Linked DNA regions of Halorhodospira halochloris. The main gene of each other region encodes a partner of the protein of the gene in region 2 in a complex. Links are inferred from orthologs where the notes say so. Each region holds a gene or a part of one and is shown on either strand. Other genes may lie near its edges.

Region 1 (4,008 bases), 200 kb from region 2 along the record:
CAGCCAGCCATCGACAGTCAGCGTGGAGAGATCATCGATATCTGTAAAAGCTGTCTGGACCATATTATCCGGACCCCCATTGTGGCTTAACCATCCGTGGCAATCGCACCTTCAGCGAGTGCTGCGCAGATCTTTGCGCTGTTATGAGGGCGATAGTGAGGGGATACAAGTGGTTGCTACTAAAAATGGTGCAGGGACAAACCCTAGGGGACATCTAATACTCCCCCGGAGCCACTCGACCACACCGGTTTGGAGTTCTTGTCGCCAGGGATGGCGCTATGAAGCCTCCTAGGGTGGACCCACTGCCTCCTCCAAACCGAGGCAGTCGAGTGGCTCCGGGGGAGTTGGTAGAGGTTACTCCTAGTGCTTCTTCTTAGCACTGGCAAAATTCACCAAAAATGACCGCAGCCCGCCCCGGTTAGGGACGGGCTGGGATAAAACGCCGAAAAGCGGCCGCTACTCTTCCTCGACTGCTTTCATCGACAGGCGAATCCGTCCCTGACGGTCAACCTCAAGGACCTTGACGCGCACCGCATCCCCTTCGGCTAACTCGTCGGCAACATTCTCAACGCGATTATTGGAGATCTGGGAGATATGTACAAGACCATCACGACCGGGGAGGATGTTGACAAAGGCGCCGAAGTCCATGAGTTTAGCAACCTTGCCGTCATAGACCCTGCCCACCTCAACATCAGCGGTAAGCAGTTCGATGCGCCGCTTGGCCTCCTCCGCGGCACTCTTATCAGCCGAGGCTATGGTAACAACCCCCTCATCACTGATGTCGATGCTGGTGCCCGTCTCCTCGGTAAGTCCACGGATGGTAGCCCCGCCCTTGCCGATGACGTCACGGATACGCTCCGGGTCAATCTTCATGGTCAACAGCCGCGGTGCATACTCCGACATCTGATCGCGCGGTTGCCCTAACACTTTATTCATCTGCTCAAGGATATGGAGACGACCGTTGCGGGCACTCTCCAGGGCATTCTCCATAATCTCACGGGTAATACCATCGATCTTGATATCCATCTGCAGCGCTGTAACGCCGTCCAGGCTACCGGCGACCTTGAAATCCATATCACCAAGGTGATCCTCATCACCAAGGATATCGGTTAGGACAGCAAATTGATCGCCCTCCTTGATAAGACCCATGGCAATCCCGGCAACTTGCGTCTTAAGGGGCACCCCCGCATCCATAAGCGAAAGGCTGGTGCCACATACGGTAGCCATCGAGGAAGATCCGTTCGATTCTGTTACCTCGGAAACTACCCTAATCACATACGGGAACTCTTCCTGACTAGGCATCACTGCCTCGACACCGCGCTTGGCCAGTTTGCCATGGCCTATCTCGCGACGTTTAGGGGTGCCAATAAAGCCAGTCTCACCAACACAATAAGGCGGGAAGTTGTAGTGGAGCATAAACTGTTCGCGGCGCTCGCCCTCAAGTGCATCGATGACTTGGGCATCGCGTCCAGTACCGAGAGTCGTAACGACTATCGCCTGCGTCTCGCCGCGGGTAAAGATTGCCGATCCGTGTGTGCGGGGCAGAACACCTGCCTGGATATTCAACGGACGCACAGTGTGATTATCGCGCCCATCTATCCGTGGCTCCCCGGCTATGATGCGACCGCGGACTATCTTCTTCTCAAGCCCTTTAAAGACCTCACCGACCTCTGCGCAGCTCCATCCTTCGCGCTCATCATCGCCAATTTGCTCAACTGCCTTATCCCTAAGGGCAGCTACCTTTTCTTGTCGCTCCTGCTTATCGGCTATCTGATAAGCCTGCTCAAGCTCCGCATAGATGCACTCGGCAACCGCTTCTTCAAGAGCAGTACTCTTCTGCGGCGGCTGCCAATCCCAACGTGGCTTACCCACCTCGGCTGCTAATTCATCGATGGCGTTAATGGCCTTTTGCAGCTGTTCATGGCCGAAGAGAACGGCATCCAGCATGGTACTTTCAGGCAGCAGGTTGGCTTCCGACTCAACCATCAGGACCGCATCACGCGAACCCGCCACGACCAAATCGAGATCCGAGTTTTCCAAATCGCTGTAAGTAGGATTGAGGCTAAACTCGCCGTCAATGTAGCCAACCCTGCATGCACCCATCGGCCCATCAAACGGGATCCCAGAGATGGCCAACGCCGCAGAAGTACCGATCATTGCCGGAATATCCGGGTCGACCTCATCATTGAGTGAGAGCACGGTCGCAATGATCTGCACCTCCTGACGGAAACCCTCTGGAAACATCGGACGGATAGGCCTATCAATAAGCCGGCAGGTAAGCGTCTCTTTCTCAGACGGGCGACCCTCGCGCTTGAAAAAACCGCCCGGTATCCGCCCCGCTGCGTAGGTACGCTCCTGATAGTTTACCGTCAAGGGCAGAAAATCCCGCGCAGCACTCGGATCCTTATCGCCGACCGCCGTTACCAGAACGACAGTGTCAGCCATGTTCACAATTACCGCACCATCTGCCTGACGGGCAATCCCTCCGGTCTCAAGGGTGACTTCATGGTCACCGTATTGAAAAGATCTCTTGATTGTCGGCAGGTTTAGCTCGCTCTCACTCATCTACTATTCCCCTTGCGCTTACTTGCGGATCCCGAGCCGATTGATCACATCAAGATAACGGCTACGATCCTTGCGCTTGAGGTAATCGAGCAACTTGCGCCGCTGACTAACCAGCTTAAGGAGACCTTGGCGCGAGTGGTGATCCTGCTTATGGACAGCAAAGTGATCCGTCAAATGCTGGATTCGTGCCGAAAGCAGAGCAATCTGAACTTCCGGAGAACCAGTGTCTGAGGGAGAACGCTGAAAGTTCTTTACAATCTCCGCTTTCTTTTCTACATCTAACGACATTTATAACTCCTGATCTCTAACTCTCGGTTTCGCCTCGGCGATAAGGCCGCTAGTTTATCCTCGCCGAGGGTATATAAACAAGAAATCGCCCCGACAGATTTGATTTTGATAATTCAGCGCCCATCAAGCGGCTTTCGCTATCAAGCGCTTAGGGCCAACCCGCCCATCATCAAGAATCTGCCCCATACCCAAGAACTTGCGTTTGGCGTCATACAGGCGAACCCATCCCTCGCTCGGGGCCTTGGGCACAAATACCGGCTGTCCTTGGCTGACAAAAAATGCCAGATCATCGGCTAGCTCAATGGCCGGATACTGCTCAAGAGCAGTGTCCATCGGCTCCAGAGTAGCATCCAAGGCATCTCGTCCACGTTCAGCACAACTCTCAAGTTGCTCAATAGTCCACAACTGCGGCTGCCGATACGGCCCCAAGCCGTCTCTGCGCAGCGCAATGACATGGCCAACTGTTCCCAGTGCCTGGGCTATGTCCTCAGCCAAGGTGCGAATATAAGTCCCCTTCGAGCAGTGCACCCGCAAGTCCAACTCACCTTCGCGCAAATCTTCCAGGAGCAGCTGATGTATCTCTACCTCGCGCAGGTCACGCTCGACTTCAACGCCCTGACGAGCGAGATTGTAAAGGCGCTGGCCTTGATGCTTAATGGCGGAGTACATCGGCGGCAACTGCTCAATGCACCCACGAAAACCTGCAAGCGCAGCTTCAACACTCGACTCATCGAGATCTGGTATTCCAACCTGTTCGGTTATTTCACCTTCGGCATCACCGGTATCTGTTGCAACCCCAAGCTTACAGGTGACCTGATAGTGCTTGTCGGCATCCAGCAAAAAGCCAGATACCTTGGTGGCATCACCAAAACAGATTGGCAGAAGCCCGGTAGCCAAGGGATCCAGACTACCCGTGTGGCCAGCCTTACGCGCCCCGAAAAGCCTTTTCACCCTCTGCAAGGCATCGTTGGAAGTGTGACCCGCGGGCTTATCGAGTAACAGTATCCCTGTTACCTTGCGTCCTTTGCGCCTCTTCGGCATGTAGCGTATTACTCCTTGCTCGCTTCGCTATCAACGTCAGATTCGGCTTGAGACTCGCTTTGGGGTGCCACCTCGTCGATTATAGCACTCAAGCGTGCAGCTCGATCGAAGGCA
Region 2 (8,027 bases):
AAGGCCTTTAGGGCGTGGTTAAGGCGTTCTCCTTAGCAGAGGGGGTGCTGGCGTGGTTCAAGGGGTTATTATAGGCCCCCTATTGGCTCATACATGGTTACCGGCTCGTTGCGCCCTTTAACCTGAACCCGCTCAATCTCCCTAAAAGAGTATTGCTTTTCTAAGCCCTCACGGGTATGCTCTGTGACAAGAAGCCGCACCCCGTAGTCTTTTGTCTTCGATTCGGTGCGCGCAGCAAGATTAACTGAGTCGCCAAGGGCGGTGTAAGCGCGGCGGTATTCCGAGCCCATGTCGCCGACACTAGCCGGCCCGGTGTTCAGGCCGATGCCGATCTCAATTGCCGGCAAGCCTTCAGCAGCGAACTCCTCTTTCAATCGATCTGTCTCGCGGAGCATTGCAAATGCCGCCTCCAGGGCGTTTTTACGCTGCTCGGGATCATCCATAGGGGCGCCCCAGAAGGCCATTATCATGTCACCGACATACTTATCTATGGTGCCGTGGTGCTCAAAGATGATTCGGGTCATGGGGGTGAAGAAGCGGTTCAGGACACTCTTCAGGGTGGCTGCATCAAGCTTTTCAGACAGGGTGGTAAAACCGCGTATATCGGCAAAAAGCAGGGTGATCTCGCGGGTTTCACCTTCCAGATTATATTCATCTGGGCGCTCGGCCATCTGTTCTACAAGTTCGGGTGGCACATACTCACCAAAGCGCTGGCGGAGCATGTTTCTACGCCGGTATTCAAACAGAAACCCCCAGCCTAGATTTACGAAGGTAATCAAGGTTACCGCTGCAAGGGTTGGAATTATGCTTAATACTATCCCATGTGCCGCCCATGCCCAGAGGTTTGTAGCTATCACCGCAGCCAATAGAGCAGCGACCAGGATCAGAGTACTCAGCGGTGCTAGGAAGGGCAGGGTGGCAGTGAGCAGGAGTCCGCTGCTCATCAGGGTAATGAAGTCGGCTCCCTCTGCCCAGGCCGGTTGCCTGGGAAAGTCTCCCTTGAGCATGGCATCAATCAGGGTTGCATGAACCTCAACCCCAGGATACGCGGAGCCTACTGGCGTGGGGCGGAGGTCGTACAGGCCTAATGCGCTGGTTCCGAGGAGTGCTATTTTGCCTTCTAGCTTTTCCTCTGCGGCCTTGCCTTCTAGAACATCAGCGGCGCTAACGTAAGGGAAGGTCTTTTCAGGGCCCCGGTAAGGGATTAGAACCTGACCGCGATAATCCGTGGGTATCTCTAATCCACCTAGTTCAACCCGATCGATCGCTTTGGCATCGGCGAAAGGTTTGCTGATGATGTCAATGCTGTGGAGCAGCTGATACTGTCTGACTACCTCAAGGGCTAGTGAGCTATAGAGTTTATCTTCATAGCCGAGCAGCAGTGGCGCGCGGCGTACCACACCGTCTGGATCCGGGCGGACAGTAAAGAATCCCGATGCACCTGCTGCTTCTACCAGTTCCGGGCGGCTGGCGGTTACGCTAGGCAGGCGAAAGACGGTCAGCGGCCTTTGCTCTATGCTCAGGCTATCTTTGGTGGGAGGGGGTAAGGAGCCGACTTTAGTGCCGGCCTGATCGCTGTGGAGGATAAACCCGAGGACGCTATCCCCTTTGCTGAGGCTATCAGCGAGGCGCTTATCGCCGTCGAATTGCTCACGTAGCCTGTCTAGACGATTTTTTAGCTGTGGGTCATCGACAGCCTGCGCTACCTGCTCAGCGATATTGCGCTCCGGTTCGGCGAAGACCACGTCGTAGCCGATGACCACAACCCCGGCATCCCATAGGCGCTCGGTAAGCTCGGCAACTGTAGCCCGCGGCCATGGCCAACGCCCGATCCTCGCCAAGCTAGACTCATCAATATCTATCACGACGACTTCGGTATCGAAATCGTCCTGACCGGTCTGTGTCCACAGCAGGCGCTGATCGTAGAAAAAACGCTCCGCGGTATCGACCGCTTCGCGCACAGGTCCGAACTGTGTATAGGCAGCCCAGACTACCGCGATGAGCATTGTAAGCCCGAGAATCAAAGGCCATGCCTTATCCCGGGCGCGGCGCCAGATCATATCAGATATTATCTTCCGTCTCTTTGTTCGCAGACTCTTCCTGGGCGTGATCTGCTCTGCTTGTACCGGAAAAGCCCTCAATGGGCAAGTTTCGCTCTATTCGCTCTATTGGAACTAGCTGCTTATTTCTGGCGATTTGCTGGGAAGGGCGCCAGTTTTCTGGACTGGGCTGCTCTTCAGGCGCCAAGTCATCGCGCTGAGTGTTACAGCTCTCTTCAGTGCTCGAGTCGACATCATCTGCCCACGCAGGGTCTGTGCATTCCTGCTCAGCCGATTTTTGTCGCCGCGGAATTCGCGGGCGGCCGCTGCGCACAAATTTCCTGCCGGTTTGAGCTTGGTCCGGGGTTGTTTTATCACTAGTGCTGGATGCGGCTCCGTTAGCGGCGCCATTTGCCTGCGCCCCTTCTTCGAATACCTCGTGGTCGGGTATTGGCAAGGATTCATCGGCGGCACTGTTCGTATCAGCACCATCATTTGATTCAATTTCGCCTGCAGTCTCAGTTGTTGAGCTGCTCCGCCGCCGGCGCCTCCCGCCACGTCTGCCGCGCCTGCTTCGACCGGAGCGGTTGGAAGAGCGGCTGCGAGCACTATCAGCCGCCTCCCCATCGCCGTTATCCGCAGAATCTATATCAGTATCAGCGCTATCGCTCTGGGCTGAAGGCGGGGTTTGAGCCTGATCTTCTATATCTTCAAATGCTGGCAGGGCAGAAGAACCTTCGTACTCTTCTGCATCGGCCGTATCTGCATCGGCCGTATCTGCATCGGCCTTACTGGGCTGCAGCGATTCGGGCTGATCTGCTGTGGCCAATTCCTGTTGCTCACCGCTCTCGGTCTCTGCGCGGCGGCGGCTGCTAGTGTTGCGGCTGCGCCGCCCACGAGTTGAGCGGGAGCGGCCGCTACTGCTGCCACGTTTACCGCGGCTAGAACCGGATTTTCTATCGCCATCATCTTGCTCGTCAGTTGAGCGGTATTCTGGTTGCCGCGAGGAGGCGGTATTGCCATCGACGGTTTTTTGTCCGCTCTGGAAAAGCAGACCGCGCAGCTGGCTGAAGATCCAGCCCAGGGGCACTTGTTCGTTGTTGGTTGTCGGTCGCTGAGTGGTCTGATCGGAATCTTGTGCAGAGTCAGCGCCGCTGGCGAAAGGAGCCGGGGTGCTAGGTGTAACCCCCTGTACTGCAGGAGGTTGCGGGCGTGGGGTCGGCAACCCAGCATCAATCAGGTTGGTCTCTTCAGCGGGGCTGAGCCGTTGATAGCTACTATCATCTTGATCCTCCCACTCATCGGTGCGCAGACGTTGGATATCGTAGTGGGGCGTTTCCAGGTTGCGATTAGGGATCAGGAGGATATGTACAGAGTGCCGTTTTTCCAGATCACTAATCTGCGAGCGCTTCTCATTTAATAGGAAAGTCGCTACTTCAAGGGGCAATTGAGCAAGGACCTTGCTCGTCTTATCTTTCATTGCCTCCTCTTCGATGATGCGCAGTATAGACAGGGCCAGTGATTCGACGCTGCGCACCGTTCCTTGGCCACCGCACCGCCCGCAAACCTCTTGGTGGGCTTCACCCAAAGAGGAGCGCAGGCGCTGGCGCGACATCTCCAGAAGACCAAAACGGGAAATGCGACCTACTTGTACTCGCGCCCTGTCAGCCTTAACCGCCTCACGCAACCGGTTCTCCACCTCTCGCTGGCTGCGCGGTGGCCCCATATCGATAAAATCGATCACGATTAGCCCACCGAGATCGCGCAGACGCAGCTGCCGGGCTATCTCGTCGGCCGCCTCCAGGTTGGTGTTGAGGGCTGTCTCTTCAATGTCCGCGCCTTTGGTAGCGCGCGATGAGTTGATATCTATGGAGATCAGAGCTTCGGTATGATCTATGGCTATGGCCCCTCCGGAGGGCAGCCTGACATCGCGCTGAAAGGCCGATTCTATCTGGCTTTCGACCTGATAACGGGAGAACAGTGGGACCGGATCGTCGTAAAGCTTGAGTTTCTGGCGGTTATAGGGCATCACCTGATCGATGAAGTCCCGGGCCTTGGCGAAGACATCCTCATCATCGACTAGTATTTCGCCGATCTCGGGGCGCAGGTAATCACGCAGGGCGCGGATTATTACGTCGCTCTCCTGATAGACGAGAAATGGCGCACGGCGCTCCATGGCCGCCTTGAGTATAGCGTCCCACAGCTTAAGCAGGTAATCGAGGTCCCACTGCAGCTCCTGCGTGTTCCGCCCAACTCCGGCGGTGCGCACAATAAGGCCCATGCCTTCGGGCACCTCGAGATGGCGCAGGCTTTCGCGTATCTCGGCCCGTTCGGCGCCCTCTATACGGCGAGAAACCCCGCCTGCACGTGGGTTGTTGGGCATGAGTACCAGGTAGCGCCCGGCAAGGCTGATATAGGTGGTCAGCGCGGCGCCTTTGTTGCCGCGCTCCTCTTTATCCACCTGGACCAGAACCTCCTGGTTTTCGCGCAAGGACTCACGCGGGGTAGAGCGCTGTCCATCACTCCCTACGCAATAAGAGGGCGCTATCTCCTTGAAGGGCAAAAAGCCATGCCGCTCAGCACCGTAGCGCACGAAGGCAGCTTCCAGGCTAGGCTCTACGCGAGTAATGATCCCTTTGTATATGTTAGCCTTCTTTTGTTCCCGCGAAGGAGCCTCTATGTCGAGATCATATAGGACTTGTCCATCTACTAGGGCAACCCGCAACTCTTCTGGTTGGGTTGCGTTGATCAACATTCTTTTCATGGTGGTTGACTCTCCACAGCCCCGCAGCCATCGCGTTGGGAGAGCAGGGGAGTAGCCCATGGGTCGCTTCAGACGCCGGTTCGCGATGCAGCGCACCAGGTTGTCGAGAAACTTGCCAGATATTAATCACGGCATCTTGTGGCCGATTTGGCTGGCCTGAAGAGATCCGGACCATACACTGACTCCAAGTTGGGCGCAGGGCTATTGTTGTTCGCGTTATTTGTCTTCATCTGCCTGGATAGAGTGGCGATAACGCCTCTTCATTGGTCTATCTGGCAATTGTCTTTATGTATGTGCGTATATGCTCATGCCGCAATTTGGGCGGCGCCATTCATGCCTCAGGCGCTGCGCCCGGAAAACTTCTGCGCTGAGAGTATATGTAGTACTTTGCCATGCAATTACTCTAGACTATCGTCGACTTACCAGCGCCAGCTCAATTCTATCAGCAACTTGCATATCCTACAAACGTAGTATTAATCACCCTTAACGGGCGGTATGATAAATAATGTCAACAACATCAACGCATAGTAGCGTAAAATATCATCAGGTTAGCGACGATGAAGCAGGCCAACGGATAGATAATTTTCTGTTGCGTCTGCTCAAGGGCCTGCCCCGTAGTCGTGTCTATCGATTATTGCGGCGCGGCGAGGTAAGAGTGGACGGCGGTAGGGCTAAGCCGACCCGGCGACTTCAAGCTGGCGAGGTGGTGCGTTTGCCTCCTGTAGTGATTGCTGACTCAGAGCACAAGCCTAGGCCTGAGCCATCTTCGGGATTGGAAAGGGCACTGCGAGACGGTGTTTTATACGAGGATGAACGCCTACTCGTCATAGATAAACCGAGTGGCTTAGCCGTGCACGGTGGCAGCACAGTGAAGATCGGGCTAATTGAGGCGCTACGCCAAATTCGATCCGATTTGCACTTCGTTGAGTTGGTTCACCGCTTGGATCAGGAGACTAGCGGCTGCCTGCTGCTGGCCAAACGCCGCTCAACCCTGCGCCGATTACACGAAATGCTGCGCAATGGCGATATTGAAAAACGCTATACCGCATTATTGGTAGGTGAAGTTAAGCAGCCAGAACAAGTTATAGACGCGCCAATCGAAAAACTAGCGGGCGCGGGACATGAACGGTTGGTGCGCGTTTCGCAACGTGGGCGCAGCGCCCAAACTTTGGTTAAAGTGATAAGTCAAAGCCCATACGGCACGCTTGTTGATATCAAGCTGACTACAGGGCGCACTCACCAGATTAGGGTGCATGCTCGCCATATCGGCCATCCGGTTGCCGGTGATGATCGCTACGGCGAGCGCCAGAGCAACTCACGGCTGCGCACAGAGCTCGGTTTAAGGCGCCTGTTTCTACATGCTAACGAGCTTGCCTTTCGCCACCCGGAGCAAGGTAACCGGTTGCATGTCCAAGCGCCATTGAGCGCTGAACTCAACAAAGTGCTAACAAATGCCATGAAGTAACAGTCACAACCAATTGACAAAATGGGAGATGTAATGAGCGATCAAGCTTGGGAACGTGCAGCTCTGCGGGAGATTCTTGACGAGGCGCTACGTGAACGTCGCCGTAATAGGCTATGGCGGATTATAACCCGCATCGCTTTGGTAGTAGCTATTCTCGTCCTTGCCATCAGTATCACCCAGTGTGCTATGACCACTGATAAAGAAGAGGTCGGGCCGCATACTGCCGAGGTACGTATTAATGAACCAATTATGTCTGATTCTGCATCTAGCGCTGACAACGTAATCAAGGGCCTGAATGCGGCTTTTGAAGCGGACGATGTTGCCGGGGTAGTGCTTAGAATCAATACCCCAGGCGGGAGTCCGGTCCACTCGCAGCGCATCTACGATGAGATTAAGCGCCTGCGTGACGAGCACCCCGATATCCCAGTGCACGCGGTAATTGATGATATAGGCGTATCTGGCGGCTATTTTGTCGCCGCGGCAGCTGACAAGATTCATGTTGGCGGCTCGAGCGTAGTCGGATCGATCGGGGTTATAGCCGGCAGCTTCGGCGCCGAAGAGGCACTGGAGAAGCTCGGGCTTGAGCGGCGTGTTCACACCGCCGGTGAGGATAAGGCGTTTCTAGATCCCTTTTCACCTCTAAGGGACGATCATGTCGAGCATCTACGACTAATGCTTGAGGATATGCATCAGCAGTTCATTGATGCTGTTCGGGAGGGGCGTGGTGAACGGCTGGATGAAGAAAACAATGAGGATTTATTCTCAGGCTTGGTCTGGACCGGTGCTCAAAGCATAGAGCTCGGCTTAGCTGATGAGATAGGCAGCGTATCCAGCGTTGCTCGCGACGTAATCGGCGAGGAAGAGGTGGTCGATTATACGGCCAAACGCGATTTCTTTACTGAATTAAGCGAGCAATTCGGCATTAGTGTCGGCCAAGGGCTCTACTACACCCTCAAGAGGTTGGAGTACCAGGTCCATTGATGGACGGCAGTTAGTTGCTAGGGATCGCTGAATAAGGGCGCCTTTAGAAACCTCTCCACCGAAGGGGATCAGTTGCCTCGGCATGGAGGCTGTGGCGTCAGGGGTGGCGCCACGAAGCCTCTAGGGGTGGATTTAAGGCGCCCTCCATACTGGGCAGCTGGATGGCTCCGGGGGAGTTTTTGGAGGTGTCCTAAGGGATTGCGAAGCCTGCCTCTCGCAGCATTCTAGTTAGGGCAATCAAGGGAAGCCCGATAAGTGCTGATGGGTCGCGGGTGTCCACAGCTGCAAGGAGAGTGATCCCCAGGCCCTCGGAGCGAATAGCTCCGGCACAATCGTAAGGCTCATCGGCATCCAAATATCTGTCTATAGCATCATCATCAAGGTCCCTAAACTTTATCCGCGTCGTGTCTATATCTTGCTCTACCTTTTCGCCGTCGATCACTGTTACAGCGGTCAGAAAATCGACGCTGCGGCCTGAGGATTGACGCAATTGCTGTTTTGCTTGTTCGCGGGTATTGGGTTTGCCGATGATTTTCTCGCCTAGTAGGGCAATTTGATCGCTCCCTATAACTACCGCCCCGGGATTCTTTTCAGCCACAGTCCTGGCCTTCATTTCTGCTAAACGCAACACCGCGTGGTGAGCAGTTTCATCAAAAGGCACAGATTCATCGATGTCTGCAGCCTGGACTGCAAAGTCTAGCTTGAGCCTTGCCAATAAGTCGCGACGATAAGTGGATGCTGAAGCCAGGATCAATTTTTTAGATTCGTGATCGGGGCT

The links. Proteins that work in one complex are often made in the same cells at the same time.
Region 1: the proteins of HH1059_RS06555 (region 2) and pnp are in contact, whole or in part, in a cryo-EM structure (PDB 9QH0), measured with the Escherichia coli proteins. The link is inferred for Halorhodospira halochloris from one-to-one orthologs.

Annotation. Positions count from the first base shown.
Region 1 is NZ_AP017372.2:1,211,789-1,215,796, reverse strand. The notes cover bases 1-3,000. They hold pnp (polyribonucleotide nucleotidyltransferase), read right to left. Parts: upstream 2,545-3,000; coding sequence 457-2,544; downstream 1-456. Other genes in these bases: truB (tRNA pseudouridine(55) synthase TruB), read right to left, coding at 2,977-3,000; rpsO (30S ribosomal protein S15), read right to left, coding at 2,584-2,853; HH1059_RS05720 (RelA/SpoT family protein), read right to left, coding at 1-63. Also shown: more of truB, read right to left, coding at 3,001-3,894; 30S ribosome-binding factor RbfA, read right to left, coding at 3,903-4,008. UniProt on the Escherichia coli protein: Involved in mRNA degradation. Catalyzes the phosphorolysis of single-stranded polyribonucleotides processively in the 3'- to 5'-direction. Also involved, along with RNase II, in tRNA processing.
Region 2 is NZ_AP017372.2:1,414,174-1,422,200, reverse strand. The notes cover bases 1,862-5,187. They hold HH1059_RS06555 (Rne/Rng family ribonuclease), read right to left. Parts: upstream 4,804-5,187; coding sequence 2,062-4,803; downstream 1,862-2,061. Other genes in these bases: HH1059_RS06560 (CHASE2 domain-containing protein), read right to left, coding at 1,862-2,060. In the rest of the region: more of HH1059_RS06560, read right to left, coding at 69-1,861; HH1059_RS06550 (RluA family pseudouridine synthase), read left to right, coding at 5,309-6,268; HH1059_RS06545 (S49 family peptidase), read left to right, coding at 6,302-7,249; HH1059_RS06540 (Maf family protein), read right to left, coding at 7,440-8,027. UniProt on the Escherichia coli protein: Endoribonuclease that plays a central role in RNA processing and decay. Required for the maturation of 5S and 16S rRNAs and the majority of tRNAs. Also involved in the degradation of most mRNAs.